DNA from 2 places in the Lactobacillus sp. ESL0700 genome. Region 2 is predicted to be linked to the other one. Evidence: riboswitches for the same ligand, from Rfam matches in the RefSeq annotation. Region 2 holds a riboswitch; the other holds the start of a gene.

Region 1 (16,292 bases), 380 kb from region 2:
TTGGCTACTTCTGTTCACATCAGGTAGGCCAAACGCCAGCACTTCCCGTGCCTGTCAGTTAAGACGGGTGTCCTTGTAACAAAATTACGCATCTCGCGTTTTTTGTCGGCTCGTAGTATTTATTATACATGTTTCTCAATCAAGTGCAACTTTCTTACAGGTATTTACCTTACCACGGCTGTGTCGTTGCACCAACAGTAATATCACCTATATTAGTATCCTCAGGCTGATCAATTGCAAAAGCTACGATATTCGCAATTCTTTCAGGACTAATTTGATAGTTATTGTATGTCTGGTGTAATGCTTTCGCCGCTTGCTCATCAGAAATTGTATTCAACAACTCTGTCTGAATTGCTGCTGGATAAATCGTTGTTGTGCGAATATTGGCCCTGTCAGTTGCAGATTCCATGCGCAATACCGACATTAAGTCCCGCACCGCATATTTAGTCGCACCATAAACCCCAGCATTAAGATAGGGTTTCACTCCTGCAACAGATGACGTTGCAATAATTTGCCCAGACTTTTGTTTGTTAAACTGGGGCAAAACTGCAGCTAAGCCATTTAATACGCCTTTCAAATTAACATCGATCATTTTATTCCACTCAGTGGTTTTTAATGCTGACAGTCGTGAACTGGGCATCAAGCCTGCATTAAGAAACATTACGTCAACTTGGCCATATTTTGCCAAAGCCAACTGAACCAACTTTTGATTGTCATTTTCGCTGGTAACATCTGTTACCTGATAACTTGCCCTGCCACCAGCTGCTGAAATTTCTGCAGTTAGTGCCTGCAATTTTGCTTCTCTTCTGGCTGCGAGTACCACTTTGGCACCTTTTTGCGCTAACAACTTTGCTGTAGCCTCTCCAATACCAGACGAGGCACCTGTAATAATAACTACTTTATTTTTAATTGCCATTTTTCTCTTCCTTATCGTTAAGGTAACTTGGCATATTCTTTAGGATCTACCGGCTCTAGCCATTCGGCCTCGCCAGTTGTAATTGCAAGATGACTAAACCAACTATCCTTGGCTGCACCATGCCAGTGTTTAACGCCATCATGCACCACAACTACAGATCCTGGAGTTAATTCTTGTGGCTCCTTGCCCCACTCTTGATACCAACCGCGACCACCTGTGGCTAGCAAAACTTGGCTGCCATCATGGTGAATATGCCAATTGTTATAGCACCCAGGCTCAAATGTAACGTTATTAACGGGAACGCTGCTGCCATTTTCTTCTGGCTTAACTAACGAATTGTTGTAACTTTGCCCGACAAAATATTGGTCATAAGCACTATTTTTGGCCCCTGTTGCAAAAACTCCTGGCTGCTCAACTTGATCTTCTTGACTTGACCAAATTTCTTTAGCTCGATTAAAGGTCGACCATGCTTTCGGCCAACCGACATAGAAAGCCAAGTGAGTAATTTCGGCTACTATTTCTTCTTTAGTAATGCCATTATTTTTACCAATGTTTAAGTGAGCGCCAATCTGCTCTGTATTCCCCATCGCCATTAACGCGGCAATCGTAATCAACGAGCGATCGCGTGCTGACAACTCCTGTTCTTTTGACCAAACCTGTCCGAATAAAACATCATCGTTTAATGCGGCAAATTGCGGTGCAAAATCGCCTAAATTTTTTCTACCTGCTGTTTGTTTTTTCATAAATATAAGTCCTCTTTCTTATTCTTTTATAAAAGTTAGGTTAATATCGCCTAAATCTTGCAAGAATTCTACGCCCTGATCAATATGGCCAATCTTTTGTAAATCACCGATTATCTCGCCAGTTTGCTTATAAAAATAATGATTTTTATTTGTCATTTAACCACCACCTTAATAACTTTATTAAGTCTATTCCTTCAAGTTAACTTTAAGTCAAGAGCGTGTTAAGATATTTTTTGAAAAAAGGTGATAATTAATGACTAAGAAATACACAATTAAGGATTTCAGTGCTATGTTCTCCTTGGCACCGTCAACACTACGGTATTACGAAGATGAAGGGCTGATTAAGCCCCACCGCTTGATTAACCAACAACGTTACTATACTGATGACGACGTTAACTGGATGCGATTTCTCTTGCACTTAAAAAATACGGGAATGAGCATCTCTGATCTCAAAAAGTATGTTGCTTGGCGCGCGCAAGGTGAACAGACGATTCCGCAAAGATTGCAGCTGTTAAAGCAGACTAGGGCAAAGTTTTTAGAGCAAATCAAGCAGCAGCAACACCATTTACAAATTCTCAATGATAAGATTGCCTGGTACGAAGGTAAAACCAATGGCAAAATTGCTGACTCTGAAAATTTTAGCAATTATTTAAAACGATTAAACCACAAAAAATAGCGGGCATGAGCCCGCTATTTCTGTATGTGTTTTTGATATTTTACGCTAACAACTTTAACTATAATTCCAAAATGACGTTAAATACTTCTTGTGGTAATTTAACTTCTCCTTGGGCTGCGCGGCGTTTATTTAAACTTTGTCGTCTTAATAGCGCTGCTTTTTTGGAAACACTACGTTGGTTGCCGTCAACCGCCGCGTTTTTACGCAGTGGCGGCACATCAACGCGGGCAATTGCCTTACCTTCAACGATTGCTTGCACTGGCGTCGGATAAAGCCGGCGCGGGACAGTATACTTTAATTCCTTGACCAATTTTTGTGACATTTGCGGTGCATCCCCGCGGTGAACAACAAATGATAGTGAATCAACCGGCGCATAGTTAATATCCACCTCGATTTTAACCAAGTCGGCATCCTCATAATCCAGAAATTCTGTGTTAAGTGTGGCATAACCATGCGATACCGACTTTAACTCAGAAAAGAAATGGTAGGCTACTTCTGACAGCGGCATCTTAACGGTCACTAAAATTTGTGCTTCATCATTATCTAAGTCAAGCAGCGTGCCCTTATGCTGCTCCACCAATTTTAAAATGGCATTCAAAGTATCATTGGGCGTCATAATTTCAGCTTTAATAAATGGTTCTGTCACGTGATTAATCAAGCCAAAAGCAGGATATTGCGCTGGATTATTGATTTTCATCGTTTGGCCATTTTTTAGGTAAACGAAGTACGTCACGTTCGGCGCTGTTGTCAAAACATCAATCCCATACTCATCCTGCAGCCGCTCACGAATAATTTCCAAATGAAAAGTCCCCAAAAAGCCACAACGAAAGCCTTGTCCTAAGGCTTCTGAACGCTCTTCGACAAATGAAAATGACGTATCGTTCAAGCTCAATTTATTCAGTGCCTGCTTTAATGCTGGAAAGTCATTATTCTTCGGATAAATTCCGGCAAAAACCAACTGTTTGGCTGGTTCATATCCCGGTAAGGCCGCTTTAGTTGGTGTCATTTTAGTTGTAACCGTATCACCAACACGAATTTTTTTCGGATCCTTAATACCCGTAACAATATAGCCAACCTCACCTGCGTGCAAGTCCTTTTGCGTCTGCATATTCGGAGTTAATACTCCGATACCCTTAGGTCGAAACGACAAATCAGCTTGCATCAATTGCAAATCAGATGCGGCTGTTAATTGACCGTCAACCAGCCGTACATTAATAATTACTCCTTGGTAAGCATCATAAATGGAATCAAATACCAGTGCTTTAAGCGGCGCACTACTATCACCACTAGGTGCCGGAATCCGCGTTCTAATGGCTTCAAGTAATTCGGGAACCCCCTGACCAGTTTTAGCAGAAATTAGTAGTGTTTGCGCCGGCGTAAAGGATTTATCTAACTCCAGTAATTGCTGCTGCGTGCGGGCAACGTCAGCCGAAGCAATATCCACCTTATTAATTACCGGAATTAAGGCCAGATTGTTTTTCTTAGCAATGCGATAGTTGGCAATCGTTTGCGCCTGAATCCCCTGGGTTGCGTCTACTAACAGCAGCGCCCCTTCAGTTGCGGCCAAGCTTTTGGCAACTTCATAATTGAAATCAACATGGCCAGGGGTGTCAATCAGATTATATTCATATTCCTGCCCGTCTTGCGCCTGATAAAAATTACGTACAGTCCGCGCCTTAACAGTCACGCCGTGCTCCTGCTCAACTTCCATATCATCTAACATCTGGTCGCTGCGTTCACGCTCGCTAACTGTTTTGGTTAACGCCATAATTTGGTCGGCCAAGGTCGACTTGCCGTGATCAATGTGGGCAATAATCGCAAAATTACGAATTTGTGCTTGTTTCATTGTGTTTTCGTTCCTCAAAAAATCCTGTTAAATAATAGCGCATTTGAGCTTCAGCTTCCGCGACTAAGTCAATCGTAAAATCGAGATAAGTCAAAGCAACTTGTTGGTGGTTGAAGCTGGCAAGCGAGGACATATTCATCAAGCCACTGATAATTGCACTTTGAATAATAAATAAGTGACTGAATTGCCCTTGCGTTAATAGCTGCTTGCTTTTAGTTGCCAGCAGCGTGCCCAACTCCTGACTAACCGCATACAACTGGTTGCGCCGCTTAATCGTCTCCGCCATATTTGCCTTACCTTCTAGCACCGGACCGCGAATGGCATTTAAGCGAACCAATTCCGCATGCCCATTAATTAACTCTCGCGTTGAACTAATCATTAAGCTAATAAAGTCCGACTGGGTTACTTCACGTTTTTGGTTAACCTGCTCAATGATTTTAGTAAAAAAGGCGCAATAGTCTTCCAGCAAGACACTCATAAACAGGTCTTCCTTGGTTGCAAAATAGTTAAAAACCGTGCCCTTAGCCATTCCTGCTGCATCGGCAATTTGTTTCATTGTAATTTGGGTATAACTTTGCTCGGCAAAAAGCTGCATGGCCACCTGCATGATTAGCTGGCGCTTGGCGCGTTTTTGCTGGACTGTATGAACATTTGGCATTTTTTCACCTCTAACTTAAAGGTATTATTACGCAAAACTGACCAAAGGTCAATTTTAACCAATTAAAAAAGATCAGCTTAACTGATCCTTTTACTTACTGGTTCATCGTTTCAATATCAATTGTCTTGTCAACCCAGTCACCTTGGAAAAAGTCGCGCTCGTGACTAACAATAATCACGCCACCAGGGAAATTAACGATTGCTTTGCGCAATGCATCCTTGGTATCGCGATCCAAGTGGTTGGTTGGCTCATCTAGGAACAATAAGTTGGCTGGTTCAAACTGCATCTTCGCCAGCTTAACCTTTTCTTGTTCACCACCAGACAATTTTTTAAGTGGACTCATTGCCTGCTGCGCCGTCACACCCATGCGAGCTAAAGCACCACGTAATTCCTTTGGCTTTTGCCGCTCAAATTCTTCCTGCAAATATTGCAGCGGCGTCATATTATTATTTGGCCAAGTCAAGTCCTGCTTAAAATAGGCCAATTTTGCCGTTGTTGACAACTCGAAGTCACCAAAAATCGGCTTTAGTTGCCCTAACAGAGTTTTAAGCAAGGTAGTCTTCCCGATTCCGTTAAAACCGGTGATGGCCACTTTTTCATTGCCGCCAACTGAAAAGTTAAATGCCTCTTTAACAAGAGCGTGGTCATAACCGATTACCAAGTCTTGCGTCTGCAGCAATAAGTTAGAAGCCGTTGCAACGTAAGGAAATTCAAACCGCGCACGCCGATTAGACTTTGGTGGTGTCAGAACATCCATGTGAGCTAACTGGCGTTCACGTGACTTGGCACTCTTGGAACGTGTTCCCGCCTTATTCTTGCGAATATAGGCTTCAGTTTTGGCAATTTTGCGCTGCTGATTAGCATAAGCCTTAAGATAAGTCTCACGGTTAGCTTCTTTTTGGCGCATTGCTTGCTTCAAAGTTCCCGTATAGCGCGTGATTGTGCCGACATCAACATCAATAATGCAGTTGGTAATTCGACCTAAAAAGTCGTAATCGTGGCTGACAACAATAAACGCACCTGCAAAGTCATTCAGATAATCAACTAGCCAGTCAATATGCGATACATCAAGATAGTTAGTCGGCTCATCCAGCAGCAAGACATCAGGGTTTTGTAATAATAATTTCGCCAGAATAATTTTCGAACGTTGCCCACCGGAAAGTTGAGCCACATCATGATCGTAGCCTAATTCTGCCAAGCCCAGCCCCGACGCAACACGTTCGATTTCCGTATCAATGCCATAAAAATTATTTTCTTCTAAATAAGTCTGAATTTTACCAGCCTTTTCAAGTAATTCGTCAGCGCCATTCTCGGCATATTTAGCATAAAGCTCATTTAATTCTTGTTCTTTTTGATATAGCGGCGCAAATGCCGTGCGCAGAAAGCCGCGGATAGTCTCACCCGGTGTTAATTTGGCATACTGATCAAGGTAGCCAACATCAACCTTGTTCTGCCACTTAACCTGCCCTTCGTCCGGCAGCATTTCTCCCGTTAAAATCTTAATTAAGGTTGATTTACCAACCCCATTTTGTCCCGTGACCCCCATGTGATCCTCTTTATTAAGGACAAAATTCGCATTCTCGTACAAGGTTTTATCAACAAAACTTTGGCCCAGATTTTTAACCGTTAGTAAACTCATCGTCCATCCCTTTCGAACTAAAACAACTCGCTCTAGTATATAATAAAGTCGCACTTTTGGCTCAAACAAGAAGCTGACTGCCACAAATTTTGCCAACAATCTGAAAATAAATAGCAATAATTACGCGGCGATTGCCCATTAATCATTATGCCACTTCATAATAATTAATATTTTTACAATTAGTATTGAATTTCACAATGAATTATGCTTTAATTAGTTATATCAAGAGAAGTAGAAATACTAATTATACTATTTTAAAATCTAATAATTTATCAATCTTATAAAATGACTCAATATGTAAGTGGTTGTAGTCAACATCTTGATATTACTAGGTTTATCACCTGCTAGATTAAACACCTAGCAGGATTGAGCAAGATAATATGCTCTATTCATTAAATCACTTACAGAAGCATGCTAGGTTTCGAGCCTAGCATGTTTTCTTTTATAAATAATTCACTAATTTCAAAAAGGCCGCTGGAATCTTTAAATTCTAGTGGCCTTTTTATTGATGCCCAAGTTATTAAAACAGAGAGCACTGCTTCTTAACGATTATTTTTTGAAAGTAGACACAAACTTTAAATAAGCTTCCTGCTCGCCAGTTGCGGCAATCTTAATCTGATCATGCGCAAATTCCGCTTCATGCAAGCATTCTTCGGGTAAAAATATCTGGTGGGTCACGGTCGCATTGCCAATTAGCTCGATCCAGTAATTATTAGCGTCAGAGTGGATTTTCGTCTGTACCAATCCCCCAGGATTATAAACCGTCAACAGTTCATCCGCCGCAACCTGCTCCGGATAAGTTAAGTGACCGGCTAAACTGGTCGCCGACATTCCCGTCCCACAAGCATTGGTAAAGCCAACGCCGCGCTCATAAGTCTCCACAAATAATTGATTAGGTGCCAAAATTTGGGCAAAGCTGACGTTCACCCCATCTGGAAAATACGAATTAGGTTGATTTAATTGCTGGCCCAACTGCTGCAGCGTGTCGTGAGATGCATGAATATCATCGACAAAACTGATTAAGTGCGGATTAGGAACTGCCAGCGCCGTGAACTTCAGCTTAGCAGCCAGCGCCGGAATCGGTTGGTTAATAATTTTGGTTAAGGACAAATTATGCCAACCAACATCACTGGCCGCAAACGACACTGGCGCAATTTCAACGCTAAATGCTGGCACATTAGGGGCTAAGTCGGGATATTGCTGCACATGCAAATTCGCAGCAGCTGTCTGCACCAAAAACTTACGCTTGTGCAGTTTACCAGCTAAATATCTGGCAACCGTGCGCAAACCGTTGCCACACATTAATGCTTGTGATCCATCCTTGTTAAAAATACGCATTTGGGCGACAGCTGTCTGGTTAGTTGCCGGTTCGACAACTAATAAACCGTCGCTGCCGCCAAGCAATCCTGCTTTGGCATCCGTTATTTTAACAGCCAGGTGCTCTAATTCAGGCGTTGTTAGTGGCTGCGCGAGTTTTGTTTGGTCTAGCAAAAAGAAGCTGTTTTGTGACCCATGAACTTTTTCTATATTAATCATCATTCTGCTACTTTCTGTGTGAAAAAATTGTTGTAAATTTGTCTAACAGCTGCCGGAGCATCCTTGCGTTTAGTTCCCAGCATAATTGAAATTCGCGATGCCCCTTGGTTGATCATGTGAACACCAATATTTTGGGCTGCGAGTGGCTCAATAATTTTGGCCATCACGCCAACTTTATTTCGCATTCCCTCGCCAACCACCATGATAATGGCATAATCATCAATCCACTCCAAGCTATCCGGTTGCAATTCCGTCCGAATCTCCTGACACATCTTTTCGCGAACGCCGGCAGTAAACTGGCGGTTATCAAAAATCACGGTCAGGTCATCAATTCCTGACGGCATATGCTCGTATGAAATGTGATATTTATAAAAAATTTGCAGCAACTTCAGGGTAAACCCCACCTCTTTATTTAACAAATATCGGTGCAAGTAAAGTGCCGAAAAGTGCGTTGCAGTTGCCACCCCTGTGATTACGTTGGCTGGTTGAAAGTCCTTTGCCGGAACAATCATCGTTCCCTTAAGACGAGGATGATTAGTATTTTTAACATTAATCGGAATGTTAGCCGCAATTGCCGGCAAAATCGCTTCATCATGAAAAACAGAAAAGCCTGCGTACGACAGTTCTCGCATTTCACGATAAGTCATTTTGCTAATTGCTCTTGGATGGGCAACGATTGCCGGATTAGCCGCATAAATCGCGTCAACGTCAGTAAAGTTTTCGTACACATCCGCATGAAAACCGCGGGCTAAAGCAGCACCAGTAATATCCGAGCCGCCACGAGAAAACGTGGCAATTTGCTTTTGCTTGGTTAAGCCATAAAAGCCCGGCACAATTAGGTAACCAGCTGGCAAATGATATTGCGCTAAATTGTCATAAGTGTCCGGTAAAATCATGGCCGCCTGGGGATTATCTGTCACTTCAATTCCTAATTCTCCACTACCAGCGAAATGTGCATTTAAGTTTAATTTTTGTAATATTAGCGTTAATAAGTGTGCATTTAAAATCTCGCCATGTGCTTTAAAAGTTGCCAATAAATAATCATCAGTTTGGTATTCTTTTTTTGGTAAGTCCAATAAGATTTGCTTCAACCTTGTCATTTTTTCACTTGGTACGGAAAAATGATTACCAATTGCGGCATAACGTTGCCAAATTTGTTCCTGAATAGCAGACAAGTCTTGATGAGCCAGCGTTCTATGCGCGTATTCTATTAGTAAATCTGTTATTTTATAATCATTTTCATCCCGTTTACCAGGCGCCGAAGTCACAATAACTTTGCGCTCTGGATCCGCGGTAATAATCTTAATAATTTTCTCAAAATGTGGGCCATCTGCTAATGAACTGCCGCCAAACTTAACTACTTTCATTTTTTGGTCTAATCCTTTTTTATAAAAACTACTGGTAAATTTTTGAAAGATTAGTTGCAATTCTAGCATTTATTTTTTAATCTGCAAGAAAAATATTTTTGGGATTATAAACTGGTTTGATTTTTTAATTAAAATTATTGACAGGTTTCTAAAAATAATATAATATTTAAGCAATCGAAGAGGTCGCGGTGACCATTAGTAAATTAGCTGAGTTTTGCTAAAACTATGAAGCTAATTGAAAGGGGAAACTGCCGAAGCATTAATTCCTAAGCAAGAATTAATAGCTGGGCCATGATTGAACAAATCATGGACTGTCGTAGAAAATCTACGGAGCGCTTCCGACAATTTGATACCAGATATTAATTCAGGTTCTTTTGTTTCAGCGCAAACAAAAGAACCTTTTTTGTTAGCTAATTTGGGAGGAATCAACTTGGTTAACGTTAACTCACAAGGACACTTATCAATTGGCAACTGCGATGCACTTGAGCTCGCTAAGGACTTCGGTACGCCACTTTATGTCTACGATGTCAGCATGATTAGGCAGCAATTACGACAATTTCACAAGGCTTTTGACAAAACCGGCGTCAAATACGCCATCAGTTATGCCAGCAAAGCCTTTGCCATCAGGGCAATTGACCAAGTTATCGCACAAGAAAACGGACATTTGGACGTTGTTTCAGCGGGCGAATTAATGACTGCCGTTCAGGCTGGATTCCCGATGGAACACGTTAGCTTTCACGGCAACAACAAGTCCCTTGCGGAACTGCAGTTAGCCCTCGACAATCATGTTGGCACAATCATCGTTGATAACTTTTACGAATTAGAATTGTTAAACAAGTTGCTGCCCCAGCAAAAGCAGCCGGTTAACATCATGTTGCGCATTGCGCCCGGCATTTCGGCGCATACTCACCGCTACATTCAAACCGGTCAGGTCGACAGCAAATTCGGCTTTGACGTTCAATCAGGTCAGGCAGAACAGGCGCTAAAACAGGTATTACAAAATCCTAAACTCAACTTGCGCGGCTATCACGCTCATATCGGCTCCCAAATCATGGCAGTTGCGGGCTTTACGGCTCTAGTACAAAGAATGGTTCAGCTAGCAGCCACTTGGCAGGAAAAATTCCATTATCAGCCACAGGTTTTAAATTTTGGCGGCGGTTTTGGCATCAAATACACCAACGCCGACCACCCATTAACCCCGCAAGAGTTTGTTCACGACATGATCCAAACGCTGAAAAAAGAAATCGCCCAAACTAACTTGGCTCTGCCCGAGGTTTGGCTAGAGCCCGGGCGCTCGATTGTTGGTGAGGCTGGCTACAGCCTCTATACAATCGGTGCGCGCAAAACTATTCCCGGTATTCGCACTTATCTTAGCGTTGACGGTGGCATGGGCGACAACATTCGTCCCGCCCTTTACCAAGCCGAATATCAGGCAGTCTTAGCTGCTAGACCAGAGGCAGCGCCAACAGAAACCGTGACAATCGCTGGGCGCTATTGTGAGTCCGGCGACATTTTGGTCAAAGATCAGCCGCTACCTGAAAGTGCACCTGGCGACATTTTGGCAGTGCTTGCAACAGGGGCTTACGGCTACTCGATGGCTTCTAACTACAATCGTGTAGGTCGTCCAGCCGTTGTCTTTGCGGAAAACGGCCATGCCAAACTCGTCGTCAAACGCGAGTCAATTGCGGATTTAACCAGCCTAGACCTAAATTATCTTTAAGTAACATGAGGAAAAACAATGAAGCAAACTGCACAAGAAATTATTGATTTGATTAGCAATTCACCCAAAAAGACCCCGGTTAAGGTTTACGTCCAGGGAAATTTAACTAACCTAGCTGTTCCCGAAAGCATTCAGGCCTTTTTAGACGACAAAATTGGCATTCTATTTGGTGACTGGGCCGAGATTGAACCATTTTTAACTAAAAATAAAGCGCAAATTGCTCACTATCGCCTTGAAAACGATGCTCGTAACTCCGCCGTGCCGCTACTCGACTACACCAAGATTAACGCCCGCATTGAACCCGGTGCGATTATTCGCGACCACGTCAAAATCGGCAAGCAAGCCGTAATTATGATGGGGGCGGTGATTAATATCGGAGCAGAAATCGGAGCTAACACGATGATTGATATGGGAACGGTGATTGGCGGTCGGGCAATTATTGGGCAAAATGTCCACGTCGGCGCTAACGCAGTTGTTGCTGGCGTAATTGAACCAGCATCGGCCGAGCCCGTCAGAATTGGCGACAATGTTCTAGTTGGCGCTGGGGCCACGATACTTGAAGGCATCCAAATTGGCACTGGGGCCGTAATTGGTGCTGGGGCTGTGGTGACCAAGGATGTTGCTCCTAATACCGTCGTTATCGGCATCCCAGCCAAAGTAATTAAGCAAGTTGACGACCAGACTAAGAGTAAAACTGGTCTGGAAACTAGCTTGCGAAAGCTGTGACTGCATGACCCAATTTAATGAACAAAATTTAATTAAAATTAGACGTCAATTACACCAAATTCCCGAATTGGCGCTAAAAGAAACGGCAACCCAAAAATTATTACTACAATTAATTGGTGAATTACCGCAGCAGTTTTTAACAATTAAAACTTTCCCGCAATTGCCAACTGCAATCATGGTTTTGGTTAAAGGAAAAAACGCCCAAAAAACAATCGGTTACCGCGCAGACATTGACGGCCTGCCTGTTACTGAACAAAACGACTTGCCTTATCAGTCCCAACATCCCGGCATCATGCACGCTTGCGGTCACGACTTACACATGACCATTGCCCTTGGCGCTTTAAGCTATTTCGCTAATCATCAGCCACAAGATAATTTGGTTTTCTTCTTTCAACCGGCCGAAGAAAGTGAAAGCGGCGCTAAAATCGCGTATGACCAGCACCTGTTTACCGGGCAATTCGCCTTAGACGAAATTTATGCACTCCACGACACCCCGCAATTACCCGTAGGAACAATTGGAACTAGACAGGGAACATTATTTGCCGGAACTACCGAAGTTGACGTCGACTTTACCGGGCAAGATGGTCATGCCGCCTACCCGCAAAACGCTAACGACATGATTGTTGCCGCTGCGCAGTTCATCACACAGGTGCAAACAATTATTTCCCGTAGTATTGACCCGTTGAAAGCCGGCGTTATCACCTTAGGCAAAATGACGGCGGGCAATGTCCGCAACGCCATTGCTGGCACGGCGCACATCGAAGGGACAATTCGCGGGTTAACTCAGGACATGATTACTTTAATTAAGCAGCGCCTGCGCAAAGTAGCTGCTGGCGTGGCGACAAGTTATGGGGCCAACATTAAGATTAACTTCAATCAAGGTGGCTACTTCCCAGTTGTGAATGATCCACAACTAACTGCGGATCTGATTACTTTTCTTAAGCAATCACCTCAAGTTAACTTTGTCGAAACCGAACCTGCAATGACCGGCGAAGATTTCGGTTATTTGACCAGTCAAATTCCGGGCGCAATGTTCTGGTTAGGTGTTGGTCAACACGGCTCACTGCATTCCGCCACCTTTACCCCTGACGAAGGAGCAATCTTAGTGGGCGTTGAAACAATTATTGGCTTTTTAAAAAAACGAATGAAGAACAATTAATATCGAAAGGATTAACAATGTTATTACAAAACGCAGAGATTTTAACAGCCATCGTCACGCCATTTAACGATGATGGCACAATCAATTATCACGGCCTTGAGGAGTTAGTCAATCACTTAATAGCTCATGGTAGTCAAGGCTTTGTCGTTGGTGGCACCACTGGCGAAGTCGCCACCCTATCTAATGAAGAAAAGCTGGCACTTTATCAAAAATTTGTCGAAATTACGGCTGGTCGCGTACCGGTCATCGCTGGCACGGGGTCGAACAACACGCAAGCAACAATTGAATTGAGCAAGCAAGTCAGTCAAATTGAGGGGCTGGCAGCTCAACTCGTGGTGGTTCCCTATTACAACAAGCCCAACCAACGCGGGATGATCGCCCACTTTACCGCAGTTGCAGCACATTCGAGTTTGCCAATCATTATTTATAACATCCCCGGCCGCACCGGCGTCACGATGAGCAATGAGACAATTTTGGAATTAGCTAAAAATCCCCAAATTATCGGTGTTAAGCAGTGCACAACCGTTGAAGATCTGGAATACTTGGTTGAACATGCACCCCATGATTTTCTCGTTTTCAGTGGCGAAGACGCGCAAAGTCTAGCAGCCAAAGCAGTTGGTGCTCAAGGGATAATTTCCGTTGCTTCTCACCTTTATGGTGACCAAATGAGTCAAATGTACGCGGCACTTGATGCTGGTAACATTTCCAAAGCTGGAGCTTGGCAACGCAAGTTAACACCTAAGATGGCAGCCCTATTCATGTTTCCATCGCCATCTGGCGTTAAAGCAGCGCTCAATGCCCAAGGATTTCATACCGGCGGTTGCCGCTTGCCCATCGTTAACTTAAATGATGATGAGCAAAGGCAACTCGCTCATGCTCTTGGAATCGCAAATGGTGACTTAAGTCAGCCAATCAATTTGCAGTTAGGAGTCAATCATGATTAGAGTGTTAATCGCCGGTTTTAACGGGGCAATGGGTCAAAGAGCCGTTAAGTTAGTGCAAAAAATGCCGAACTACAAGCTAGCAGCAGTTCTTTCGCCACACTTGCATAGCCTAAACCCAAATGACTACAACTTAGACCCAGATACCGCGGTGTTTACCAACCTGACAGACATTACTGGACAAATTGACATCTGGCTTGATTTCACTACTCCTAGTGCCGTTTATGCTAATACGAAATTCGCAATTGAACACCAAATGCGACCAGTTATCGGAACTTCGGGATTAACCGATCAGCAAGTTGCCGAACTGCAAGACTTGGCTAAACAACTCAAAGTTGGCGGCATCATTGCACCCAACTTTGGCCTTTCAGCTGTTTTATTAATGAAATTTGCCAAAATGGCGGCAGCTTATTTCCCTAATGCGGAAATCATCGAGATGCACCACGCTGATAAAAAAGATGCCCCATCGGGTACGGCAATTAAAACTGCTCAGGAAATCGCGCAAAGTCGCACTTCCCAAGTAGCTGCCAACTTTGATGACAATCCCGCGCGCGGCGGTGACTATTACGGCGTGCCAATTCACGCGGTGCGTTTACCCGGTTATGTCGCCCACGAGCAAGTTTTGTTTGGTGGTGCCGGCGAAGCCTTAACTATCAGGCAAGACTCATTTGACCGCAACTCGTTTATGTCCGGTGTAGAACTGGCTTTAAAGCAAGTTATGCAGCTCGACGAGTTGATTGTCGGTCTTGAAAATTTAATTTAAACCTAAGGAGTGTATTTTATGCCAGAACTAGCTGCTAATTTAGAACCAATTGTCAATCGCCGGTTACTAACCACGACGCCATCAGCCATTCGAAAGTTTGACCAAGAAATCTCCGGAATTCCCGGGATTGTCAAATTAACTGTGGGTGAACCGGACCTAAATACGCCGGAGCACGTCAAACAAGCTGCTATTGACAGTATCAGCAACAACGAGTCACACTACGGCAGGCAAATGGGCTCTCTCAAGTTAGATCAGGCAATCAGTGCATACCTAAAGCGGAAACAAAATCTAGTCTACGACCCGGAAACAGAAATTATTGTCACAGTTGGTGCAACTGAAGCCATTGCCACCACCATTATTTCACTCTTCAATGCTGGCGATGAAGTCATTGTCCCTACGCCTACCTTTGCCCTTTACTTTTCGCTGCTGCACCTGTTTGGTATTAAGGCTGTCACCATTAACACGGCCCAAGATGATTTTTTATTGCAGCCAGAGAGATTGAAAAAAACGCTAGAAGATTATCCCCATGCCAAAGGAATTATCTTGAATTATCCTAATAATCCAACTGGCCGTGAATATCCCGAGTCTTTAATAAAAAAGCTGGCCGCAATCCTTAAAAAGCACCAGCTCTATGTGCTTTCTGATGAAATTTACAGCGAATTAATATACGGCACCAAGCATTACTCAATCGCGCGCTGCCTCCCTGAACAAACAATCCTCATCAGCGGTCTGTCTAAGTCCCATGCCATGACCGGCTACCGCGTCGGCTATCTCGCCGCCCCACAAAAAGTAATCAAGTTGCTCACGACTACACACGCGTTACTGGTAACGGCCGTTCCCAATATGACACAAGCTGCTGCCTGCGAGGCATTATCCGTGCGCGGGGATACCGATCCAAAAAGAGCCAACAAGATTTACGCTGAACGCAAAGACCTAATCAGTACTGGCTTAAGTCAGTTGGGCTTTGAGATTATTCCGCCGGAAGGTGCCTTTTACCTATTTGCTAAAATCCCCGCTAAGTATGGCACTGACGACTTAGCGTTTGCACGTGAATTGGCACACAGTGCTCGCGTTGGTTGTATACCTGGCAGTGCTTTTGGCGACGGCGGGATTGGTTATGTGCGTTTTTCCTATGCCGCTAGCCCTGAAAAAATTCGCGAAGCACTCAAAAGAATAGCTGATTTTTTAAATAATTAAGGAAGTAATCATCATGAATGGATATAATGTTGCAATTTTAGGTGCCACTGGGGCAGTCGGTAGCCGCCTAATTAGTCAGTTGGCAGAGTCAAATATTCCTGTTAAAAATTTACGACTGCTCGCATCCGCAAGGTCGGCTGGCAAAGTTCTAAAATTTAAAAATGAACCCTTAACGGTGGAAGAAACCACCTCGGATTCATTTAAAAATATTGATTTAGTTTTGGCTTCTGCCGGTGGGAGTGTCTCACAGAAGTTCCTCCCCATTGCCGTTCAAAATGGCGCCGTTTGCGTCGACAATACCAGTGCATTCCGCATGGAACCCGACGTCCCACTAGTAATCCCGGAAGTTAATCGCGCAGCACTTAAAAAGCACCACGGAATTATTGCCAACCCCAACTGTTCAAC
Region 2 (16,292 bases):
CGGCTTAGTCGTCGGAATTATCCGCACAATTCCTGAGCCCACTACTCGCGGCAAGCGTTGGGGCTTGAAATTTATTAATTGGCTCCTGTCAGTTTATATCGAAGTCTTTCGGGGCACGCCAATGATGGTTCAGGCGGCCGTAATTTACTATGGGATTGCGCAATTCTGGCATCTTAACATTGACAGAACTGCCGCTGCTTTAATCATTGTTTCGATTAATACCGGTGCATATTTGGCCGAAATCATCCGCGGCGGGATTATTTCCACTCCCGATGGTCAATTCGAGGCAGCCAGTGCACTGGGAATGACTCACAGCCAAAGAATGTGGCACATTATTCTGCCGCAGGCAATCAGAAATTGCCTCCCTTCAATTACCAACGAGTTCATTGTAAACATCAAGGATACTTCAGTTTTGAGCATTATTTCTGTTTCCGAATTATTCTTCGTTGGTTCCACAATTGCCAGTCAAAGTTTCAAGTTCTTCCCAACCTACCTGACAATTTCCGCAATTTACCTGATTTTAACCTTTACTATCACACGGATTTTCAACTTGATTGAAAAACACCTCGATGGCAATCAAAATTACAATTTAATGGCCAACCAGATTCAAGTTGGTACACAAGACAAATAATTATTTAATTGATAGGAATTACTATGGATAGACAAAGACAAATTAAGTTATTACAGGATTTAATCCAAATAGAAACCATTGACGACCACGAAAAAAAGGTTGTTGACTACGTTGCACAGTTATTCGCGCCCTTTGGTGATCGCGTTCGCATTACACGTGTTCCCTACCAGGGTGATCGCGAAAGTGCGGTTATCTCAATTGGCCCCACTGACGGCAATTTTAAGCTCGGCTTTTCCGGTCACATGGACGTGGTTAACCTTGGTAATCGTGCAGCTTGGCGCGATGATCCGTTTTCTGGTAAATTGTACGACCATGACACCAAAATGTACGGCCGCGGCACGACAGATATGAAAAGCGGCTTAGCGGGGATGATTGGCACGCTGATCACCTTACTTGAAGATAATGTGCCTTTAACAGGGGAATTGCGTTTATTAATGTCTGTCGGCGAAGAAACTGGACAATGGGGCGCTGAAGAATTAACCAAGGAAGGTTTTATTGATGATTTAGACGTTATTGTCATTGGTGAGGACTCCAACCTTGATATTTCTTATTCCAATAATGGCGACATTGATTACACCGTCACCTCTTACGGCAAAGTCGCCCACTCTGCGCAATTAAATGTTCTCAACGCTATTGATAACATGACCGATTTTATCCAATTAGCCAACCAAAAATTACGGCACTTGCCACTAGTCCATGAAAAGCTAGGTCCTGTTCTGCACAACATCACGATGATCTCCGGCGGTGACCAAGTTAACAGTATGCCTGACAAAATTGTTGCCCGCGGCAATATTCGCATTAACCCGTTCTACACAGTCAAAGACATTCAAACGATTCTGGAAGATGTAATCAATGAAGTTAATCAGATGCCGCAGCACCATTTTGAATTGCAATATGATTATTTAGGCGAAGCCGTTTCTGGTGATGAAAACAATGAGTACGTGCAAGCGGCTCAGGAATTACTCGCCGCCGTTTTAGAGCGACCAGTTAATTTGGTAACCGAATCAGGTACCACTGATGCTTCTAAGTTTGTCAATAGCCCAACACCGCCAACGATGTTTAGCATTGGGCCGGGCAATGACAGCTGCCACCAAATTGACGAGTACGTTGACATTCCTGATTACTTAGCAGCATGCAAGTTTTATCTGAAATTTGCCCAAAAATATTTAACAGAATAATTTTAAACATAAAAAAGCACCGTTCTCGATTAAGGAGAATGGTGTTTTTTAATAGCTACTTAATTAAACTTCCGTCTCATCTCAATAAAAGGATAAACGGAGTTATTTGTTTCCTGCTGGTGCTTTTTAACTGGGATAAAGCCTAAGTGCTGGTAGACTTTTTGCGCACGCACGTTAAATTCGGCAACATCTAAAATAAGCTCTGTTATTGCAAACTTACTTGTTACAAAAGCTAATATTTGTCGTAGAAATTCCTGCCCTTTTCCTTGTCCAGTTAAATTTGGCTTCATTCCCAGCCCTAATTCATAGACACCCTGATTTTTATCTGCTGATTCAATCACAAAAAAGCCAATTAGCTTATTATCATTAAGTACCTGATAATAATTATTTTGCCGCAGTTTTGGCGTGACCAATTCCTCATAATCTTCTGGATCAGCAGTCATATCATAAAAAGCATACTGCCCGTCATAGTGCCATTGATCAGCGATTTCCACTGCATTTTTTTGCGTTAACTGCATAATTTCATAAGTCATATTATCTAGCCCAGTGTCCTTTCTTTAATCGTCTTAGTTTATATATAAATATTACAAAATTGTACTTACGCATTCAACTTTTCCCATTATCTATAAATAAATAGTTGACAAAGCAATCTTTTTAGCCTATGCTTTTAGTCAAGTTAAATAATTTCCAATGCAATAGAGGTCGCGATAACCACGAATTCAGTCGGAGCTGGCAAAGAGCTAAGATGGCTGATGTAAGGATTACCGCCGAAACGAAGATAATACTTGTCCGATTATTTTTGTTGGGACGCAGAAGCAGATTCTGCGGACTGTCCCGGTTTCCCCGGGGAGCGCTATATGATTTGTCTAAATATGATCAATTATAACCTCGTTGTCTTGAAAGACGATGAGGTTTTTATTTACGCTTTTTATTGTGTTGGCTTTATTTGAAACATTTTTGGAGGTTTTAAAATGAAGTCAAAAAACAAATGGTTATCTGCATTCATTGCCGTCTTGCTCAGTTTAACAATTGGATTTAGTTTCAATTATCGTCAAGCTGCAGCCAAAGACAACGATGTTCTAAAAGTCGCAATGGAAGCTAACTACCAGCCATACAACTGGACTCAAACTAACAACGCTAATGGCGCTGTTCCAATTGATGGCTCGCACACTTTTGCCAATGGTTACGATGTCAAAATCGCTAAAATCATCGGGCAAAAATTGCACCGCAAGGTAGTTGTAGTTAAGACGGAATGGGATGGGCTATTACCCGCTTTAACTAGTGGCAAGGCTGATTTAATCATCGCCGGAATGAGCCCAACTGCCGAACGTGAAAAAGCAATCAACTTTTCTAATCCTTATCGTCGAAGCACATTCGTTGTCATCACTAAGGTTGGCAGCAAGTACGCTACTGCCAAAAAGCTGTCTGACTTTAAGGGCGCTAAATTAACTGCTCAACAAGGAACTTTCCACTACCAATTAATTAAGCAATTAACTGGCGCTAAACGTCAACCTGCCATGCGTGACTTCGCAGCCATGCGGCAAAGTTTAATTTCAGGCACAATTGACGGTTACGTAGCCGAAGATACTGAAGCAACTTCATTTAAGTTGGTTGACCCAGATATTAAAGCTATTCCCGTCAGCAAAATGGCCGGCTTTCACGCCACTAAGGAAGAATCGGTTACTTCAATTGGGATTGCTAAGCCTAACAAGCAGCTGCTCAAGCAAGTTAACCAAGTTTTAGCAACAATTTCTAATGCTCAACGAGTTAAGTTAATGAACACTGCTGTTAAGCAACAACCAAAGACCGATAATTCTAAGAGTAAAACAGGAAAACCAGAGAACTGGTTTGTTTCCATGTGGAAGCAATACGGCGGCATGATTATTAGTGGTATCGGGATGACGCTGTTATTAGCATCAGTTGGTACCATTGCCGGATTCTTCATCGGTTTAGTTGTTGGTATCATTCGGACAATCCCTACCCCAACTACTCGCGGTAAGCGTTGGGGCTTGAAGTTCATCGACTGGCTGTTATCGGTTTATATCGAAATCTTCCGGGGCACACCAATGATGGTTCAAGCAGCCGTAATCTACTACGGTATCGCGCAATTCTGGCACCTTAACATCGACAGAACTGCAGCCGCATTAGTCATTGTTTCCATTAATACTGGTGCATACTTAGCCGAAATCATCCGCGGCGGGATTATCTCAACGCCAGAAGGACAATTTGAAGCTGCAAGTGCACTGGGGATGACCCATAATCAAAGAATGTGGCACATTATCTTGCCGCAAGCTATTAGAAACTGTCTGCCATCAATCACTAACGAATTTATCGTTAACATCAAGGATACTTCAGTTTTAAGTATCATTTCTGTTTCTGAATTGTTCTTCGTTGGGACCACGATTGCTAGTCAAACGTTTAAGTTCTTCCCAACTTACCTAACAATTTCTGTAATCTACCTAGTTCTGACCTTTACAATTACTAGAATTTTCAACTTAATTGAAAAGCACCTGGAAGGTAGTAAAAACTATAATTTGATGGCCAATCAAGTTCAAGTCGGCCCAACTGAAAAGACGGAGGTTAACAAATAATGACGCAAACAAGCGATACGATTTTAAGTTTAAAGCACATTCAAAAGTCTTTTGGTAATCACCAAGTATTAAAGGATATTTCTTTTAATATCAATAAAGGTGAAATCGCTACAATTATTGGTCCCTCTGGTGGTGGTAAATCAACCACCTTGCGCTGCATCAACATGCTGGAAGAACCTTCAGCTGGTGAGATTGACTTCCACGGCAAAAATGTTCTAGCACCCGGCTACAACCGGAATATCTACCGGGCTAAAGTCGGCATGGTTTTCCAACAATTTGACTTATTTGAAAACAAAGACGTCCTAGCCAACTGTATGGTTGGTCAAGAGCTGGTCTTGAAGCGTTCCAAAGAAGAAGCGCGCAAAGTTGCCATCAGCAACCTTAAAAAAGTCGGCATGGCAGAATACATCAACGCTCGTCCTAAGCAATTATCTGGTGGGCAGCAACAACGGGTCGCAATCGCCCGTGCGATTTCAATGGACCCAGAGATTTTATTATTCGATGAGCCAACTAGTGCCCTTGATCCAGAAATGGTCGGCGAAGTACTTAGCGTTATGAAGGACTTAGCCACTACCGGATTAACAATGATTATTGTTACTCACGAAATGGCATTTGCCCGCGACGTTTCCGATCAAGTCTTCTTCATCAGTGATGGCGTAATTACCGAGCAAGGCAGCCCTGACCAATTACTAAACCATCCACAAAACGAAAAAACAGTGAAGTTCTTACGTAACTTCCAAAATAATTAAAAATAATCATCAAAAGAACCAACTTACTAACAAGTCGGTTCTTTTTAACTGCAATAATTATCGCCCTATTTAGCTTCTTTACAATGCCTCATCAAAGAATTATGCTAACTATAATCAAAATTAAAATATGAGGATAAATTATGAAAAAGAGAAATTATCATTTTTCAGCAAAAATTATTGCTGGACTAGCCTTAATAATCATTGGCTATCAATCTACTCAACAAATCACGGCTGCTGATGAATTAAGTATTGCTGACGAAATCAGTGCTGCCAATCCCGTGGCGCAAAAGCCAGGTCAGGAAGTTACTATTCCTACAAATACAAACTTAACTGGCGACACCACATATGCCAAATTAAGCATCGCTAACTGGCAATCAATGCCGAACGGTACAGAATTATCATGGTCTCGAAAGCCCTCCACTTTATATAACGGCTTAAGTCAAGGCACCATAACAGTAACTTTGCCAGATGGGACAACCAAGTCTGTTAGCGTTACTGTTAACATTGCCGGCACAAAACAAGTTAAGCTGCATCGCGACAGCTACCTTTACGATAAAAAAGGCAGACAAATTAACGATTTGCAGCTTAAAAAGGGCTCGATTGCTAATGTACTTCAGACGAAAAAGATCAATGGCCATAATTACTATGAGCTTGATGATAACCACTTTTTGCCTGTTACTCCTCTTAAAAAGGTTACTAAGCAAATTAAAATTACTAAATCTTACAAGCGCGTGATGCACAGCACATATCTCTACGATGAAAAGGGGCATCGCACAAACGGGTTAATTTTAAAAGCCGGTTCCCGCGTTAAAATTCACAAAATCGCTGAAGACAACAACATTCACATTGCAGCAGGCCGCTTCTTTTATTTAATTGGAAAAAAACTCTACGTTCCTGTTCGCAACGTTACTGGTTTAGAAACCGAATGGCAAGATAAGGCCATTCCCGTTTATAATTATCATGGTAAACGAGTGGGCCAGATTAAGGCACACACGCCCTACCACACATACGGTGATTCCATTCAAGTCAGAGGTAAGTCTTATTACATCGTCGGCAAAGGAAAACTAATTAAAAACTCTATCCAAAGATAATCCTTGAGGCATAATAATGAAATTAATCAAAAAATTAACCATAGTACTGACCGCTTTACTTTGCATTAGTCCAATAATTACGATCGTGCCAACACAAGTCACTAGTGCCGCACATACAGAAAAAAACAAATTGGGTTTTATTGGTAGTCCCTACATTTATAAAAAGAGCGGCAAACGCTACCGTTACTATAACCAAATCGCCCAGCATCTGTTTACCGATACTGACGTGAATGGCTATAACTATATCGACGGCAACGATACTACGCCAATAACTTCTTTTACTGGCAAAACGATTACCATTAAGGGCCAAAAATATTACGAGATTGCCAAGAACGCCTATATTAAGGCAGCTAATGTTCTTACCCTGAACGGTAAAAACATTAAAAAAGGTAAGCTAACTCTGAATCATAAATCAAGGCTCTACACTAAAAATGGTCATAAAACTAAAAAGGAATTAGCTGCTGACTCAATTGTCAGTTATGCTGGCAAGGTGAAAAAGAAGAATACTTGTCCTAAATATTTTTATTATACTAGCACTAATAAATATGCTTATCTGCCAACCAAAAGAATTAAAGGTCATGACTATTACGCTCTAAAGAATCACCTTTACATCAATGCACAAAACATTGGTACTATTAATGGTGAAATTGCCCGCCTTAATGGTGTAACCTATGCCACTGTCACCAAAAGCAGCCGTACCCAAACCATTTCTAACGGCCTAACAGATCATAAATTAGTTAAGGGCCAGAAAGTCAAAATTGACATGGCAGTCGCCCCTTGGTCAGAAGATTTTGATGGCTATATTTATCATTTGCACAACTATCCTAAGGAATATATTGACGAAGGATACATCAAAATTAGAAACGACCTGCCGATCACTGATTACAATGACATGGCCTATACTTATTTCAAGCCGGTCAATGGTAATCAAATCACAACTTACAAAGTAGATGGGTCGACAGCTCAAACTCTGACAATTAAAGATAATAATGAGCCCACAGTTGACGCTAAACTTTATCTTTGGGTAGAACGCGATCATCAAGCCGAATTGTTCTACCACATACTGCACTCAGACTCAGATTCAGAGCAAACTGCAGATGACACAGTTCCTGATTACAGTAATAGTTTTGTCAAAGCAAGCGACATCAAAATTACTGGTGGTGTTAAGCTAACAAGCCTCAATAGTGCTAAGGATGCTCAGGCTGATAATGTCGTTGCCACAGATGCAAATAAACAAGAGCTCCGGCAACTATTTGCAAAGGGCCAGCAAAATTTAGCAGACACGTATACTGATGCGATTTTAAGGCAAAATTACGATAATGCTCTAACAATTGCCGCAAGTGTTATTAGATCAACTACAGCTAGCCTTGGTGAAGTCAAAGAAGCAACTTGGCTGCTTAAAACAACCGAAGACCAATTAAGTGAATTATACTTTGAACCATGGAGTTAAAAAACAAAACACTAGTAATCATCGAGATTACTAGTGTTTTTTATCTATCTTAATTATGACTTGCAACCAGTGAAATATTTTTAGGTGCTTTGTGTTTAGGCCCCTTTTTCATCACATATGTTTCTACTGGTCGATGCTTGTTAGACTTACGATATAATCGCAATATCTGTTTAACTGTGTATTTTTTACCCCGGGGATGAGCTATTGTCCCCTTACCAACAGCTTGGATAGTCTTGTATCCTTGACCAAATCCCGAATATTTTTGCAGCTGATAATTTCCCAGCTTTACTGCAAATCTAGCAGTAGAACCCGCATTAGTCAATATACTATTATTATTCCGATTAAAATGGCTTAAATCTACCTGCTTCAATTTATAATCATATTGAAACATCCCCGCAGTGACGTTCACTTTAGGTAAACGAAAATCACTAAGATCTAGCTTAGTTAAACTGCCACAATTAGTGAACATGTTTTCAGTGGACGTAACGTTTTTAGTATTCCAATGATGTAAATTAAGTCGCTTTAACTTAACGTCATTATTAAACATGCTATTCATTCCAACCACATGACTGGTGTTTAAATGACTTAAGTCCAAACTTGTAATATTTTTATTTTCAGCAAACATCCCTGCCATGCTAGTGACATTACTAGTATCTAATTGACTAAAATCTAACTGATCCAAATTGGCAAAATTAGCAAACATGCCAGACATATTTGTAACATGGCTGGTATTTAATTGTGTTAAGTCTAAATTGGCAATCTTTGCGCTTTCAAACATTCTCGACATATCAAGAACGTGACCAATATCAGAGTGTGCTAAATTTAACTGGGCAATATTCGCATTCTCAAACATTCCTGACATGTTAGTAACGTTATTGGTGTTCAAAGGTGTTAGGTCTAGCTTAGTAATTGTTGCTTTATTGAACATATTACTCATATTAACAACGTGACTAGTATTTAAATTACTCAAATTTATTTCTGAAGGCTTAACTCCCGCAAACATGCTGGACATGTTTGTAACATTACTGGTATTGAATTGCGCCAAATCAATTTGTGCCAATTGACCATCACCATTAAACATATTAGCCATATTCGTCACGTGACTGGTGTCCAAATTAGACACATTAAGTCTAGCCAAATTATGATCGCCACTAAACATGTTAGACATATCTGTCACGTGACTGGTATTAAGGCCAGACAGATTGATCGTCGTTACCTTAGCATTCTCAAACATTCCGGCCATGCTAGTAACATTACTGGTATCTAGATTACTAAAATTCAGATCTGCCACGCCTATTCCCGCGAACATCATCTGCATATTAGTTACACGCTTGGTATCAAAATGACTTAGATCTAGTCGCGCTAATTTGCTATCGCCACTAAACATACTAGACATGTTTGTTACCTGATCTGTCTTAATATTTGCCAAGTTCAGATTAGCCAGACTTGAATCTTGAGCAAACATTTCGGACATGTTAACTGCATGCCCTGTATCCCAACTACTTAAATCTAGACTTTGCAAATTCTGATCTTTGGCAAACATTCCGGACATATTAACTACTTGACTGGTATCAACCTGATTCAGACCCGTAATTGTTTGCAGCATAGCTAAGCCGCTAAATTTATTTCCCGAATTAATCGCCAACTTAACTGGCCCTGCAAATACAAGATGCTTCACATCTCTGATTCCTGATATCTTTTGTGCAAGAGGTGCACTTGAAAGCTGGGCGCCATTTTGCCCCGCTCTAATTGTTAAAGTTTTAGAAACAATATCATAACTCCAAGTGCAATCACCATCCGTGCCTGTCCACATGGCATTATCCCAGGCCCATGAATTAGCAGGTGCTGGGGTAGTTTCAGCTGCATAAACATGCGAATTATTTTCTAACCCCAACAGACCTAATATTGCTACCAAACAAAGTCCTAATTTTTTATTTTTTAGCTTCATTATCATTGCCTCTTTTACCTACAATTACAAATATTCTACCAGTTAACAGGCGTAACTTTACTAAATAATATCTGCTTTTTTCTGTTCCTCAACTAGTTTCCACCCAGTAACAAAATGCTGCTCGCGTAAATTACGCAAGTCATGATAATCACTCTCTAAACTATCAATGGCATCTTGTAGCTTCTTATTTTGCTTGCGCATTTCATTGAGTTCTGGGTCATTAACGACACCCTTAAGATGCATTGTTGCCGCCAATTTACGTCTTCGTTCTTCAAATTCACCCTTCAAGGTTGCTAGTGCGTCTTCGTACTTAACTAGTTTTTGATTAACATGAGGAATTTGCTTGTTTAGCTGCATAAACAATTCAAACGGCATGTTAGACTTGATGCGATTACACTCTTTACACGACAATATCAAATTATCCAAGTCATTATTATGTGAGAGTGACACCGGATTTTTGTGGTCAACACTGCGCCCGCGCCGACCACAATACTGACAGCGGTAGTGATACTTGGCCCGAATCCGTTCGCGGTCAATGTAGTCAACTTCATTTAATTGAAAATCAACCTTCAAGCCCAATTCTTCTAGGTTCTCTGCAAAAGTTAAATCCATCCGCGGCACAAAGCTATTTTCACCAGTTTCACTGGCAATAATGGCGGCATTAAAATCATGACGGGACAATTGTTGCTGGGCCAAGCTATTGCCGTCATAATCCTGAATAAAGGCTTCATAACGCTTGCGGTTTTCCTTTTTAGCAACTAAAAAATCAACAGCAGTTTCAGTATCTCGCCCCTCAAACGTGTAGAGCAGCCCTTGAGCAAAAATCTGCACTGCCGAATTAGCAAAGTCATTGGCGTCTTGCCCTCTTTGCAGACAAATATCACAGATACTCGTTAATTTAGGATTCATCAACCCCTGCTTTTTAAAATGTACCGAATTGATGCGTAAGCCGCAGCTACTGCACTGAAATTTCACGTTGCCATTCTCCTTTAATTTAATGTTACTACTCCAATTTTACTCAATTTACAGTAAGAAAAAAAGGTAGATTACAAGTCGTAATCTACCTTTTTATTTTGTTATTATCAGACTATTTGTTTTCGTCTGCTTTGGCCTTGTTCAAGAAAGCAACAACTGCTGCAACGTGAGCAACACGCTTCTTGCCGTTCTTCTTGTTCTTAGGTCTTTGGTTTGGTTCACAACCAGTGTTGTAATTTTCACCTTTACGCATAGTACTATACTTCCTTTCAGATTTTCGAAAATCTTATTTAGTTTACCATGAAAAGCCCCAAGATTCAAGACTAGCAATTGACTAACGCCGCCTTATTCAATTCCTTCTTCTTTAAAGTACTGCATAATTTTAGGTAAAATCGCCAGCATATAAATTAAGGTAACTATTCCCGTAACAATAAAAATCAAATAGCTTTGCCGAATATTCTGAAATAGCGCCGTAAAAAATAGCGTGGCAATAGGCGATACCGAGTTATTAATTGTGCTCATCGTTGTACTTACACGACCCAAATATTCTGTAGGAATCCGTTTTTGAATTTCCACTTGCATAACAATTTCAGGAATAATAATTAAGCAGCCTAAAAGTGCCATGATAATTGTGCCATACACGGTCAATGTTTGTGCCTGATGACAAACGGCGAAAACTAGTCCCAGTCCAGATAACAGCAAACATTCAATCAGTATTGGCCCCATCAATTTTAATCTGGCATTCTTTTCGCTATTTGTCAGGCTCATTAGCACACTGCCCACTAAAACGCCGATTGATGAGCCCATTTCCAAATAGCCAACAGGAGTATTGCCCAAATGAAGCGTGGTATTGATAACATAGGGCATCCCAATTGCGAGACTAGCAAACGCGGCATTCAAGACAGTGCCAACTAAGATCGAGCCTTTAACAATTGGCTGCTTCTTAATGTAGGCTATTCCTTCTTTAAATAGTTCTAGCTGCCCGCTATAACTAAGATTAGCCACTTCTCTTTGCGGCTCTTGATAGTGAAATTTCATGCTTAACATGATTAAAAACGAAATAATCGATGATGCAATTTCAAAAAAGATAAAAACTTCAAAACCTGCCGCTGCATACAAGCCAACGCCTAATAATGGTGAAAAGATTGATGAAATCGCACTTGCCGTCGAAGTTAACGAGCTCAATTTTTGAATTTTGGCTTCATTAACTAGTTCGTGAATTGAAGCCGAATAAGCAGTTGAACTAAAATCACTACAGACGCAATCAATAATCGTAAATAAAACCACCGGAATTAATTTATTCAGTCCTGCAAAATTAGGCAGTAACCACGCAAATATTATTAAACCCATAATTCTTATTAGATCACTAATAACAAGAATTTATTTATGTGGATACCGATCAACCACATTACCTAAGGGCACAAATAGGAGCAGACTAACTATCGGCCCAACAATAGTAGACACACCAAAGCTAACTGCTGAACCTGTTTGGTTTAACAGCATCAGTCCCATGCCAAAAGAAAACATGTCACCACTCAAGGTACCAATTAAGTTACTGCTAAAGTCTTTAACAATCTGGAGATTAGATTCATAATTAGTAATTGTCGGCTCTGGATTCATTATTAGACCTGCACTTTCAAATAAACTTACTTATTTAATATTAAAATATAATTATAAAATTTAAAAGCTAAATTAAGAAAATGGTGAATGATTGTTACCAAGCGGTCAAATAATAAAAAAGGCAAAAGAATTTAAAATCCTTTTGCCTTGATCAAATTATATTTTTGCTTTAAAACACAAGTTTTAGTCCTGCTTAAATCAAAAAAGCGCCCCATATTTCAAGGACACCTTACTTAATTATTCAAATTTACTAGCAAGTTTTGCCTTCCTGCAAATCTTTAGCCGTTATATCGGAAGGTTGAAATTCATTAATTGAAACCGCACCATCAATCACGCCGCTATCATCAGCCAAGCTCAATGTGGCATTCTTCTCAGATACAACTAAACTGTTATCCAAATATTGCATTTCTGCAGGACTCGTAAACAAATTTAATCCAACATTATTATTGATGATAATTGAAAATTCAGGGTCTTTTTGATCCAAAATTACAAATTGAAAATTAGCCCCAATAGTACAGGTACCACCGACTTTAGAATACTGATTAGAACCATCATTTAGCGCCAATAAGACAACTTGGCCTTCCTTAACATGACTCTTAATTCTTGCAGCAGCTTCAGGCTTGATATTCATTTCAATTGTTTCGGCATTATTCATTGTAAATCCCCCTTATTTATCCTACTTACTAAAGTATAGCTTGTGTGCATAAAAGAAAGCAAAATTCCTGCCTAGTAAATTGACATTTTCATAGTCAAAAATTTATCATTGCACACAACGAAAAAAAAGCTCAAAATAGAAGTAACAACTATAGATGATTATAACTTGCGAAAGGGGACATTTTATGACCGTCTTAAGAAAAATTTTTAGTGATAGAATCTTGCAGATTACTGCTGTAGTCACCATTGTAAGTCTTTTTTTTGCTAGACCGCGGCTTGGGGATATTAATTTACATACAATATTTTCAGTCGCCGCGATGCTAATTATCATCCAAATCTACGCGTACTTGCACGTCCTTGACGTACTCGCGTACAAATTAACCAGTATCGCCGACAACACGCGCAAACTGAATATTTTGTTCACTCTTTTAGCAATTATTGCCGGAATGTTTCTGGGCAATGATATAACAGCATTAACACTAATTCCGCTTTACTTAAACATTGCTAAAAGATACAACTTACCGCAGATTCTGCCGGTGACGTTGATTGGAATGGGCGCCAACATCGGGGCCGCATTTACGCCTTGGGGCAATCCGCACAATATCTTTCTTGTTAGCAAATATTCGGTTAACGCTCTGACCTTCTTCTCATGGTCATTGCCATACTTGCTCAGCTCATTAGTGATTACATTTATCATTTTTCACTTTATTCCACGCAAGCAAATTCCAGTTCAAGAAACAAAACAAATCAATATCAGCGTTCGACCAACTGTAATTACGACCGTTGTGTTCGCCTTCTTCTTTTTGGGTGTCTTCAAAGTGGTCAACGTTGCGTGGCCAATGCTAGCTGCAATCATTCTTGCCTTTTTAATCAATCCACGAATTTTACTTAAGGTTGATTTCGCACTGCTGCTGACTTTTACCTGCTTCTTTATCTTTATCAGCGATATTCAGCAGATTCCAATCATTGTTACGATTATTCACACAATGATTAATTCAGAAAGCTCAACTTACTTTACATCGATTTTATCCAGCCAAATCATTAGCAACGTGCCGGCCACAATCCTTGTTGGTAAGTTTACGCCATACGCCAAGGCACTGTTCTTAGGCACAAATATCGGTGGTTTTGGCTCACCTATCGGCTCAATGGCCAATATGTTGGTGCTTAAGACTTTCATTCAAAATGGAACTGTCTCAAGAAACGAATTCTTCAAAAAATGGACAGTTATGCAATTTATCGGCTTGCTAATTCTAACAATCATTGGCTGGCTGCTATTGCTCGTTTAACATACTTTACTTATCTGAATCAGGATGTCGTGCAGCATCCTTTTTTTGTATCCAAAAAATAAATAATCAGTTATAATTAAACAGTATATATAAGGAGGTTCAACCTATGTCATCATTAACTTGGATAATTTTAATTATCGTTGTCTTATTAATCGGAATTTATATTGCTATTTATAACGGCCTACAAAAAGCCAAGGTATACACTGACGAATCTTGGAGCCAAATCGATGTGCAATTGAAGCGGCGTAACGACCTAATTCCTAACTTAGTTGAAACCACCAAAGGCTACGCTAAACATGAAAAGGAAACTTTAGAAAACGTTGTGGAATTGCGCAACCAATTAACTAACATCCCTCAAGATGACCGGACCCAAACTTTAAAGGTTTCTAACCAAATTTCTGATGCCTTGAAGTCAATTTTTGCTTTACAGGAAAACTACCCTGACTTAAAGGCCAACCAAAACTTCCTGAAATTGCAAGAAGAATTGACTAATACTGAGAACAAGATTGCTTACTCACGTCAACTTTACAATTCATCGGCAGCCCTTTATGATCAAAAGCTACTGACCTTCCCATCAAATATTATTGCCAGCATTCATGGCTTTAAGAAGGTTGACTACTTACAAGCTAGCGAAGCCGAAAAAGAAGCACCTAAGGTTAAATTCTAAATACTAGGGCAAAATTATTATGTTATTTCAACAAATTGCTCGCAATAAGCGCAAAACCGGCATTATCATGGTCTTATTCGCCGTGATTTTAGCTCTTGTTGGTGCTGGATTAGGCTACATTTTCAGTGATAGCCCATGGAGCGGAATGATTATTGCGCTAATTATCAGCGTCCTTTACCTATTTTTGGTCATGCGTGATCCCGCAAATATGGTAATGAGCTTAAATCATGCCAGCGAAATTCACGAACAAGATAACCCCGAATTGTGGCACGTTGTCCAAGACATGGCCATGGTTGGCCGTGTACCAATGCCCCGTGTTTTTATCATTAATGACCCCAGCCCCAACGCTTTTGCGACAGGGCGTGATCCCGACCACAGTGCTGTCGCTGTAACTCAAGGATTACTCGACATGATGAACCGCGAGGAGCTGGAAGGCGTCCTAGGCCACGAGATTTCTCACATTCGCAATTATGATATTAGGTTATCAACGGTTGCGGCTGTTCTTGTCGGTGTGATTTCTTATTTATCTGGAATCGCTAGCCGGTATATCTGGTGGTTTGACGATGACCGTGGCAGCGATAAGGATGATGATAATAACCTTGTCATTATTTTTAAAGTTGTTGCGATTATTTTCGTGCTTATCCTGGGACCACTATGTGCCAGTCTTGCGCAAATGGCCTTATCGCGTAACCGCGAATACTTAGCCGATGCTTCATCAGTTGACCTTACTCGCAATCCGCAGGGATTGATTTCTGCTCTTGAAAAAATCGCGGGTAGTAAGCCAATGAAAAAGGCTGATCCGAGCAGCGCGGGCATGTATATTGAAGACCCACTGCGCAAAAAGCACAGTTTTACGCACCTGTTTGATAGTCATCCACCAACAGAAGACCGGATTAAGCGGTTAGAAAAAATGTAACATCACAAAACGACACCTGTTCAAAAAACAGATGTCGTTTTTTACTTTAATTAACTTTTATAAAGCTGCTAAAACTGCTTGTCTTAGCTCTTGCGTTGCCTTGATTGGGTCAGCAGCCTGCATAATCGCCGATACGACAGCAACTCCTGCAACATGAGCAGGCTTAACTGCCGCAACATTATGCGCCTTTAAGCCGCCGATTGCATAAACAGGAATTGAGACATTTTGCCTAATTTGGCTTAACGTTGCCACACTTGTATGCACTGTCTTAACGTGAGTTTGCGTCGGGAAGATTGCCCCTACGCCCAAGTAGTCAGCACTCTCTTTTTCTGCTTCAAGAGCCTGCGGCAAAGTCTTAGTTGTCGCGCCAATAATCTTATCTGCCCCTAAAATTTGCCGGGCAACTTTGACAGGCAAATCGTTTTGGCCTAAATGGACTCCCGCAGCATTAACCGCTTGCGCAATATCAAGACGATCGTCAATAATTAACGGCAACTGATAACGGTCGGTTATTTGCTTAACTGCCTGCGCCAATT

What was found. A riboswitch is a leader RNA that binds a small molecule or an ion and turns the genes downstream of it on or off. The one in region 2 is predicted to bind lysine.
Region 1: it holds a riboswitch for lysine, as region 2 does, so the genes downstream of both, lysA (diaminopimelate decarboxylase) here and OZX63_RS00470 (ABC transporter substrate-binding protein/permease) in region 2, are expected to answer to the same signal.

What each region holds. Positions count from the first base shown of each region.
Region 1 is NZ_CP113930.1:1,684,696-1,700,987, forward strand. Features, by position in the region: gene OZX63_RS08085 (SDR family oxidoreductase) at 170-916, opposite strand; gene OZX63_RS08090 (carboxymuconolactone decarboxylase family protein) at 934-1,659, opposite strand; gene OZX63_RS08095 (hypothetical protein) at 1,678-1,815, opposite strand; gene OZX63_RS08100 (MerR family transcriptional regulator) at 1,913-2,335, shown strand; gene lepA (translation elongation factor 4) at 2,394-4,181, opposite strand; gene OZX63_RS08110 (TetR/AcrR family transcriptional regulator) at 4,159-4,839, opposite strand; gene OZX63_RS08115 (ABC-F family ATP-binding cassette domain-containing protein) at 4,934-6,478, opposite strand; gene dapF (diaminopimelate epimerase) at 7,028-8,014, opposite strand; gene OZX63_RS08125 (aspartate kinase) at 8,014-9,381, opposite strand; lysine riboswitch at 9,551-9,727, shown strand; gene lysA (diaminopimelate decarboxylase) at 9,812-11,101, shown strand; gene dapD (2,3,4,5-tetrahydropyridine-2,6-dicarboxylate N-acetyltransferase) at 11,120-11,827, shown strand; gene OZX63_RS08140 (N-acetyldiaminopimelate deacetylase) at 11,832-12,986, shown strand; gene dapA (4-hydroxy-tetrahydrodipicolinate synthase) at 13,004-13,930, shown strand; gene dapB (4-hydroxy-tetrahydrodipicolinate reductase) at 13,923-14,690, shown strand; gene OZX63_RS08155 (aminotransferase class I/II-fold pyridoxal phosphate-dependent enzyme) at 14,709-15,887, shown strand; gene OZX63_RS08160 (aspartate-semialdehyde dehydrogenase) at 15,898-16,292, shown strand, end outside.
Region 2 is NZ_CP113930.1:79,775-96,066, reverse strand. Features, by position in the region: gene OZX63_RS00485 (ABC transporter substrate-binding protein/permease) at 1-631, shown strand, start outside; gene OZX63_RS00480 (ArgE/DapE family deacylase) at 655-1,809, shown strand; gene OZX63_RS00475 (GNAT family N-acetyltransferase) at 1,869-2,342, opposite strand; lysine riboswitch at 2,498-2,673, shown strand; gene OZX63_RS00470 (ABC transporter substrate-binding protein/permease) at 2,781-4,400, shown strand; gene OZX63_RS00465 (amino acid ABC transporter ATP-binding protein) at 4,400-5,149, shown strand; gene OZX63_RS00460 (SLAP domain-containing protein) at 5,290-6,240, shown strand; gene OZX63_RS00455 (SLAP domain-containing protein) at 6,257-7,690, shown strand; gene OZX63_RS00450 (BspA family leucine-rich repeat surface protein) at 7,740-9,638, opposite strand; gene OZX63_RS00445 (HNH endonuclease signature motif containing protein) at 9,699-10,613, opposite strand; gene OZX63_RS00440 (hypothetical protein) at 10,726-10,866, opposite strand; gene OZX63_RS00435 (MFS transporter) at 10,959-11,963, opposite strand; gene OZX63_RS00430 (hypothetical protein) at 11,994-12,233, opposite strand; gene OZX63_RS00425 (iron-sulfur cluster biosynthesis family protein) at 12,484-12,888, opposite strand; gene OZX63_RS00420 (SLC13 family permease) at 13,073-14,173, shown strand; gene OZX63_RS00415 (LemA family protein) at 14,280-14,840, shown strand; gene htpX (zinc metalloprotease HtpX) at 14,860-15,756, shown strand; gene thiE (thiamine phosphate synthase) at 15,814-16,292, opposite strand, start outside.